4 regions of the Vibrio stylophorae genome follow, and region 1 is predicted to be linked to each of the others. Evidence: predicted binding sites of a transcription regulator. Region 1 holds the regulator's gene; each other region holds the start of a gene.

Region 1 (2,208 bases):
CGATATTGCCCGCAGGGTTACCGATGGACTCACAGTAAACCGCCTTGGTTTGTGAATCGATCAGCGCCGCAATATCTTCTGGTTTATCTGATGCGGCAAAACGCACGTCAATGCCCAAACTTGGCAACATGTGCGCAAAGAGGGTATAGGTGCCACCATAGAGCTGCGGCGTTGCGACGATGTTGTCACCTTGCTTGGCAAGGGTGAGTACCGCGTAATGAATGGCCGCTGCGCCAGCGCTGACTGCAAGTGCGGCAACACCACCTTCAAGAGCCGCCATACGCTGCTCAATGACATCTGTGGTTGGATTCATAATGCGGGTGTAAATATTCCCCGGAACCTCAAGATTAAAGAGGTCCGCACCGTGCTGTGCGTTGTCAAATTCATAGGCAACGGTTTGGTAAATTGGGGTTGCCACGGCCTTAGTGGTTGGATCCGTTTGGTAGCCGTGGTGAATGGCTAGCGTTTCATCTTTCATATCGCATTCCTTGCTGATAATTCGCTTATTTAGCTAGTTGGAGATAGACATTATTGTCTGTTCTATTGTCATGCAATCGGTTTCGGGGTCAATATTTGTTTTTGTGAATGCCTGCACAAGTTGTTCGGTTGTCTGTACAACTTTATCCAGTGGACTGCGTTACTGCAGGCGTAATTCTGTGATAAAAAAAAACCAGCCATGCGGCTGGTTTTTTCAAAAGGGTATCGACTAGCGAGTGCCGTAAACCACAATGGTCTTACCGTGTGCTGAGATGAGGTTTTGCTCTTCTAGCATCTTCAAAATACGACCAACGGTTTCACGTGAACAGCCGACAATTTGACCAATCTCTTGACGGGTGATCTTAATCTGCATGCCGTCAGGGTGGGTCATAGCGTCAGGTTGTTTCGCCAAGTTCAATAGGGTTTGAGCGATGCGACCAGTCACGTCAAGGAATGCCAAGTCACCCACTTTTTGGCTGGTCACTTGTAGACGACGTGCCATTTGCGCTGAAAGGCGCATTAGGATGTCTGGGTTTACTTGAATCAGCTGGCGGAACTTCTTAAAGGAGATCTCAGCGACTTCACATGGAGATTTCGCACGAACCCAAGCTGAACGCTCTTGACCTTCTTCAAAAAGACCAAGTTCACCGATGAAGTCACCTTGGTTAAGGTAAGACAAGATCATCTCTTTGCCTTCTTCATCTTTAATCAATACAGCCACAGAACCTTTGACGATGTAGTAAAGGGTTTCTGCTTTTTCGCCTGCGTGAATCAGGGTGCTCTTTGATGGGTACTTATGGATGTGGCAGTGAGACAGGAACCACTCCAGAGTTGGGTCTGTTTGAGGTTTACCGAGAACCATATAACTTTCTTCCTCTGCGTTAAAAGCCCAACAGCCAAGACTATGTCCGATATATTGCTTGGGCGTAAAAATAATTTTGCCGCGGTTAGAATATAGACTCTGACGTTAGGCTGCAAACTCGGGTGAGCGAGATACAGATTCTATCGCTTTTTATGTGGGATTTCTTGATTTTAATCGGGATGAAAGGTGGTTTTCCGGTGTGAAAGTGTGCAGTGGATCACGAGTATTTATTTTCTTCTCAGCAAATAAATTTGCCGAAATTATAAGCGCTAAAAAAAGGTGAAAAAAAGCGAATGGATTTACCTTATAAAACGTACTGAGAAATGCGAAATGCCTATGTTTTTAGTCATTTTTTTGACGCTGATGCCGTGCGTTAAATCGACTGCTGAAAGTGCTGTTTCGATTTAATATCGACGCTTTCATGAAGTTCTGAATAGACCAGAACGGCATCGCCATGAGCCAGCTGTGCAAGCACTAAATCGACTTTTTCATCTAGAGATAACTCACTGTCACCATAATCTGTGCCTTCTCGCAGAATCACACTTTCCACCACATTACGCAGGGTCTCTGGGTCGAGCTGTTGCCAAGGAATAATCATTGATTAGAACTTTTGTCGATAGGAAAGCGTAAAGGCTACATCGGCACTGTTATCGTAGTAAACCCAATTTTCCAAAATCACCATTTCAATGGCCTGTCGCGGGCTGTAAAGATAGCGGTAACCGAGCATAGTTTCATATACAGGTTTGTTGAGGCTAAACACATGGGTGGCGATACCTTCACTGACTTGTGCTTGCGCCCAAAGGTGATGATTGTGCTGCCAGCGATAGAGATAACCCAAGGCGATATGGCTATTGACGGCTTTAGCACGA
Region 2 (2,208 bases), 320 kb from region 1:
CTCGCTTTGTAGCGCGCGCGCCAAACGAGTCAGCAAATCATCAAAAGAGGACAGCTGCAATCGCGCCTTTTCATCGGCTAGGGCTTGACGACTATAGCGCAGGGCATGCAGCCAAATGCGCGGCTCAATTTTCGGCGGATTATCCAAAAAGGCATCAATGGCATCAAAACATGCATGCTGCGGCGCTTCACCTTTCTTGGTTTTCTCCACCAACGTGCGCTGTGAAAAGCGCGCGAGTTCATCGGGCCACTGCAAACTTTGCGTGGGCGATTGCGCCCAATCACTGACCTTAGCCAGCCAGTTGGGTAGATGCTTTTTGCTATAGCTGCGTTTATCAATACCGCTGCCATCAATACAAGCAAAGAGATCGGCCTGCGCCGCATGCCATACAGCTTTCAGCGCATCAATGGCAGCACATGCCTCAGCAAAAAGTGGCGCAAGAGAATCAGCGATGTCATCTGAATGACTTTCATCCTGCGTTTGTAACAGCTGTTTTTGCGTGCCCAATTGCACCGTGGCTTGCTGCGCATGCAGGTAGGGGCGCAGCACGCTATACAGCTTTTCAGGTGTTGGCCAAATCTGCTGCACCATGGCACTGTGCTCAGCGCTCAGTGGATAGAAAAAACGCCGCCAATAATCATCCACCACCTGCTGCTGCATGGGCGCGAGATCAGTGACAAAAGTCTGCTCAAAATAACTGCCAGATTCAAAGGCGTGCTGGGTTAGCATGCGCTGACAAAAACCATGAATGGTGTAAATGGCGGCCTCATCCATCTGCCGCTCGGCAATCAGCAGCAGTGCGGCTATCTCTTGATAGTCATCGGCAGCAGTGTCATCAATCAGTCCCGAGATGGTTTGATCATCACTCATCTCGTCGCCCGTTACGCTGTCAACACCTCGCAGCGCTTTTATTGCTTTTGCTTGTTCAAAAGCCAAGCGGGCATCATGAATTTTTAGACGAATACGATCGCGCAGCTCTTCAGTGGCCGCCTCAGTAAAGGTCACCACCAAAATCTCAGCCACTGACAAAGGTCGGCCAAAGGACGCATCACCACCATGCCCAAGCAACAATCGCAAATAGAGGCTGGCGATGGTAAAGGTTTTCCCTGTACCCGCAGAGGCCTCAATCAATCGACGACCGTGCAACGGAAAATGCATTGCCTTAAGTGGCGTTGACTCGAAAGGCGTGGGCGTAATCAATGCTTGTGATGATTGATCCTGTGATGGCAAGTCTGACGATTGCACTTCATTTATCCTTATGGGGTTCATTGACAGCAAACTTTCGATAACACGACGTGATCTGCTGCAAACTCTCAACAATTACACCCCCCAGCGCAGTACTCTTTGACCGAGCTGGGATAGCTTTCACATTAATTGGCATAAGGTTCACCTAGTCTACGCGCCTCACACCAAATTTGGTCTACCTCTGACCAATCGGCCGTACTGCTCGCCCTACACCATAACGATGAGCAGGCGGCCACCCTACTTTTTCTAATCCATTAGGATGTCGATTCAGGCGGCCAAATTTGCATCTGCTGGTAGATGGGCAGCAGCACTTGGCAGGCTCGTTGTTGCAGCTCAGCTTCCAGCGCTTCATGCCACTGCGGCCAAACCCGCGCAATATAGGGATCGCGCCCTTCGCCTTGGCGAATAAAGTTATCTTCAAAGGCGCCCAGCAGGGCTTTTTGTGCTTTTTCTTGGGTTTTCTCATCAAGGGTCGCTGGATCAAAACCAATACCACGCGGATTGTCGCTTAAAGGCCCCAAGGCTGCTTCCAGCCATGCCCAACAGCTACGCGGGAAATAAGCCAGTGGTGCTTGGCTACCTTGTAAGTAATCACTCACATAAGGCAGTAAAGTTTGACCTGCGCTTGGCGCGCTGACCTGACAGCTGCCCTTTTCGCCGATCCAATAAACCGGTAAGAAAACACCTTGCTGCGCCAAGGCGAGCTGCTCAAGCCAGCTGCGCAGCAAATCTTGGCCGCGTACCGAGCCCACTCGATAGCGCAGTAGTGCAGGCTCACCAGCAATTTGATAGCAACCACTCACCCAACCTTGCAGCGGCAATCCTAAATGCTGGTCATCATCAGCCAAGCCCATTAGCAAGCTATCCACCTCTAAATCAGGCAACGGATGCTGCATCATGGGCAATAATTCAGGCAATAAGGCTTCCACGGCCTGCCAATGAGATTGAAAGGCCAGCGCACCA
Region 3 (2,208 bases), 2.5 Mb from region 1:
CTTGGTGCTCTTCCATCACGTCGATGGTAACCACTTCAAACGGTTCCATCTTCTCGCCATTTTCTTCTTTGATGATTACTTCTGGACGAGAAACGGCAAGTTCAAAGCCTTCACGACGCATGTTTTCGATCAGGATTGAAAGGTGAAGCTCACCACGGCCTGATACGCGGAAACGGTCTGGGTTATCAGTTTCTTCAACGCGAAGTGCCACGTTGTGTACCAATTCTTTTTGCAGACGCTCAAGGATGTTACGTGAAGTTACGAACTTACCTTCTTTACCTGCGAATGGTGAAGTGTTCACCTGGAAGGTCATGGTTACAGTTGGCTCATCTACAGACAGCGCTGGTAGTGCTTCAACTTGGCCTTGGTCACAGATGGTGTCAGAAATTTTAAGCTCACCCAAACCAGTGATCGCAATGATGTCACCTGCAGTTGCAAGCTCAACGTCATGACGCTCAAGACCAAGGTAACCCAATACTGAGCCCACTTTACCGTTACGCGTCTTACCATCAGCACCAACAACAGTGACTTGTTGGTTTGGTTTCACGGTACCGCGAGTCACACGACCCACACCGATAACACCCACGTAAGAGCTGTAATCTAGCTGAGAGATTTGCATCTGTAGTGGACCATCAAGGTCAACTTGTGGTGGCGATACAACATCAACGATAGTTTGGAATAGTGGTTCCATGTTCTCGCCAGTTGCGCCTTCTTCTAGGGTTGCCCAACCGTTTAGTGCAGATGCGTAAACCACTTTGAAGTCCAACTGTTCATCAGTTGCACCTAGGTTGTCGAATAGGTCGAACACTTGGTCCATAACCCAATCAGGACGTGCGCCAGGACGGTCAATCTTGTTGATCACAACGATTGGTTTCAAACCGTGGGCAAATGCTTTTTGCGTTACGAAGCGAGTTTGTGGCATTGGGCCATCAACGGCATCAACGATCAACAATACGCAGTCAACCATTGACATAATACGTTCAACTTCACCACCGAAGTCGGCGTGCCCTGGAGTATCTACGATATTGATGCGGTAGTCGTTCCAGTTAATGGCGGTGTTTTTCGCCAGAATGGTAATACCACGCTCTTTTTCAATGTCGTTCGAGTCCATGACTCGCTCTTCAAGTTCACCGCGTGATTCTAGCGTGCCTGATTGCTGAAGCAGTTTATCAACCAGGGTGGTTTTACCGTGGTCAACGTGCGCGATGATCGCGATATTTCTTAGTTTCTCAATTTGAGGCGTAGACATGGGTTTCTTACTCAGGGTCACTGCAGCGCCTAGGACAGCCGCCACACAATTAAATCGGCCAATAATTTACCAGATTTTTGACCAATTCCCACCTATTATGTGAGCACTATCACCCAAATGAATTTTTCGAAGCCGTAAATTCCGACTATTTTTCACTCAGGCTCACCTCTGATACACCGTAATATCGGGCGTTCACCGGCCACAGCCAAGCAAATCATTGACTTTATTCTAAATTGAGCGCGAAATAAGCACGCAACGAGGGAAACGTTTGCTAATGCACTGAAATGATCCGAGCTTGCACCAATTTGGTGCAAATCTGATGCGAACTCAGGGTGTTATTTCTGAGAAAGTCGCAAAAATAGGGCATTTAAAAAGTTGGCACGCTTCTCGCTTATAGTCTACCAACTTGAGCCATCCGCTCAGGATTGCAGAATTTAACACCGGAGGTTTTTCTCATGTCAGTCGAAAACGTACTTGCACTCATTGAAGAGCATCAAGTGAAATTTGTTGACCTACGCTTCACCGATACGCGTGGTAAAGAGCAACACATCTCAATCCCATCACACCAAGTAGACAACGACTTCTTTGAAGAAGGTAAAATGTTTGATGGTTCCTCAGTCGCTGGCTGGAAAGGGATTAACGAATCAGACATGGTGATGATGCCAGACCTCGACTCTGCGGTACTGGATCCATTCACTGAAGAATCAACCCTGAACATCCGCTGTGACATTCTTGAGCCAGCAACCCTTCAAGGCTATGACCGTGACCCACGCTCAATCGCTAAACGCGCAGAAGAATATATGCGTGCCACTGGCGTTGCAGACACCGTATTGGTTGGTCCTGAGCCAGAATTCTTCCTTTTTGATGATGTTAAATTCAACACCGACATCTCTGGCTCTTTCTACAAAATTGATGATGTAGAAGCGGCATGGAACACTGGTCGTGATTACGAAGAAGGT
Region 4 (2,208 bases), 2.1 Mb from region 1:
GTGATCCCTGTGAGTGGCGCGACACAGACAAAGGTGGTTTCCAGTGGTTGCCCTTGGTAACCCATAGGTAGGGTTTTTAGCTCAATCCCTAAATGCGGAAAGTCAGGCTCTGGGCGGCTTCCGGCACTGGCACCTAAATGCCATTCGAGTAATTGACCCACCCAGCCTTTGTCTCGGCGAAGATCTGCGGGCACAGAAATACCGGCAATGTGCGCCAATTGTGCGAAATTTTGGCCGCAGAGATCCGCTGCACGAGCAAGCAGTTGATCTTCACTTTGAGGTGGCGAAGGGTGTGGATTCATTGCGAAATTTTATCATGCTTTGTCGCTAGGATGATCCATTTTTGGATCGATTAAAAAAACACCAAGATCATTGCGTGGTGGATAAGGTTTGTTCTCCTCAATTAGCGAAACCGCATTTTTATTGGCTTTGAGAAAGATTGTTCAATATTTTGCGATGCACAAAAAACGATCTTTCAACGGTTGTCCGGCGTTCTCACACAAAGATATCCACAGGGATTGAGGATAAGTTCAAAATTAAGTGACACATGGTTGTATATACAGTCATATTTTGCCCTTCATTCTCTGTGTTGTCTTATTTTTCGGCATTTTTTGAGTGCGGGTGTGGATAATTCCGTAATTGTTCGATCTTTGTTCGATCTGTTCCTTGTTCGTTATTTATGCATCTTTGAGCCTAGATAGTTTCTGTATTTTATTATGCAAGGCTATGTTTTACATGGGTTTGAATGGCTTTTGATGATCTTTCCGTTGATTGTTTTGTGATCGTTTTTTTAGCTAACCCAGTCTAAAAAAGGGGTTTTGAACATAGATATCCACAGAAATCGTGAATAAATGTGCGCTAAGTCGCATTTCATTCTCACTTCGCTCTGAAGCCCTGATCAAAAGGCGCTTTCGTCACAATTGTGAGCCAGAGCAGACGGCATTGAATGCTATCGCTTTACCTTGTGCAGTGGCTGTGGAAAAATCACCGTTATGAAAGATTAGTTTGGGGTCGTCCAGTGATTGATGGCGATGGTTACCGTCCCAATGTCGGGATAGTGATCTGCAATGATCGCGGTCAGGTATTCTGGGCAAGACGATATGGTCAGCACTCTTGGCAATTTCCACAAGGTGGGATTGATGAGGGCGAAACTGCTGAACAGGCGATGTATCGCGAATTGTATGAAGAGGTTGGGTTAACCAAAAAAGATGTAACGTTATTGGCGACTAGTCGCCATTGGTTGCGTTACAAATTACCTAAGCGTCTGGTTCGTTGGGATTCAAAGCCGGTCTGTATCGGGCAAAAACAGAAGTGGTTTTTGCTACGCTTGGAATGCGATGAAAGCAAGGTCAATATGCAGCGCAGTCGAACACCTGAGTTCGATGGATGGCGATGGGTCAGTTATTGGTACCCAGTTCGCCAAGTGGTGTCTTTTAAGCGCGATGTTTATCGCCGAGCGATGAAGGAATTTGCCGCTGTGGCAATGCCCTTTCGTGAAAAACAGCCAAGGCGCAAGGGGCGCCGGAGTGCAAAATAGATGTTGACGAAATTGAGGCATATCGTAGAGCAAGTGGCAAGTGCCGAGCAGCTTGACGATGCCCTCAATTTATTGGTGCAGCAAACCTGTGATGCAATGCAAACAGATTGTTGCTCCATCTACATTGCCGATCATCGGCAATCTCAATTTCGACTCATGGCTTCAAAAGGGTTAAGCACGGATCGTTTAATCCAACTGAAAATGGGGGAAGGCTTGGTTGGCTGGGTAGCCAAACATGCCGAACCCATTAACCTCGCTGATGCCTGCGAGCATCCCAATTTCAAACATCTCCCCGGTATTGGTGAAGAAGCATTTCGCGCCTTTCTAGCCACGCCAATTATCTATCGCAAAGCCATTCTTGGCGTATTAGTGGTGCAGCAGCGCCAGCAGCGATTATTTGATGAAAGTGAAGAATCATTTTTGGTCACCCTTGCCGCCCAGCTCGCGGTAGTTATTTCGCATGCTAAATCGCAAGGTAAGTGGCAGCCGAGCAGTGTGGGTGTGGGAATTCACTATACAGGTAGCGCTGCATCTTCTGGTGTCGCAGTGGCTAAGGGCTGGTGGGACGATTCTCAGCCTCGCTTAGAGCAGGTACATCCAAGTTCGGCGTTGAGTCCTGACTTAGAGCGTGAACGTTTAAGTTTTGCGCTGGATGCGGCGGATCAAGAGTT

Evidence for each region. The regulator CRP, encoded in region 1, controls carbon source genes, mostly activating them, when cyclic AMP is high. The targets are predictions, from matches to a motif close to TGTGANNNNNNTCACA.
Region 2: recB (exodeoxyribonuclease V subunit beta) is a predicted target of CRP. The motif match lies at 1,355-1,370, and genes of this name have one in related genera.
Region 3: typA (translational GTPase TypA) is a predicted target of CRP. The motif match lies at 1,348-1,363, and genes of this name have one in related genera.
Region 4: rppH (RNA pyrophosphohydrolase) is a predicted target of CRP. The motif match lies at 853-868, and genes of this name have one in related genera.

The regions. Positions count from the first base shown of each region.
Region 1 covers NZ_CAKLDI010000001.1:2,634,250-2,636,457, reverse strand. Annotated here, with positions in the region: gene L9P36_RS12310 (O-acetylhomoserine aminocarboxypropyltransferase/cysteine synthase family protein) at 1-478, opposite strand, end outside; gene crp (cAMP-activated global transcriptional regulator CRP) at 707-1,339, opposite strand; gene L9P36_RS12300 (YheU family protein) at 1,713-1,937, opposite strand; gene L9P36_RS12295 (DUF3187 family protein) at 1,941-2,208, opposite strand, start outside.
Region 2 covers NZ_CAKLDI010000001.1:2,311,405-2,313,612, forward strand. Annotated here, with positions in the region: gene recB (exodeoxyribonuclease V subunit beta) at 1-1,158, opposite strand, end outside; gene recC (exodeoxyribonuclease V subunit gamma) at 1,500-2,208, opposite strand, start outside.
Region 3 covers NZ_CAKLDI010000001.1:148,345-150,552, reverse strand. Annotated here, with positions in the region: gene typA (translational GTPase TypA) at 1-1,249, opposite strand, end outside; gene glnA (glutamate--ammonia ligase) at 1,705-2,208, shown strand, end outside.
Region 4 covers NZ_CAKLDI010000001.1:548,305-550,512, forward strand. Annotated here, with positions in the region: gene mutH (DNA mismatch repair endonuclease MutH) at 1-302, opposite strand, end outside; gene rppH (RNA pyrophosphohydrolase) at 1,019-1,537, shown strand; gene ptsP (phosphoenolpyruvate--protein phosphotransferase) at 1,538-2,208, shown strand, end outside.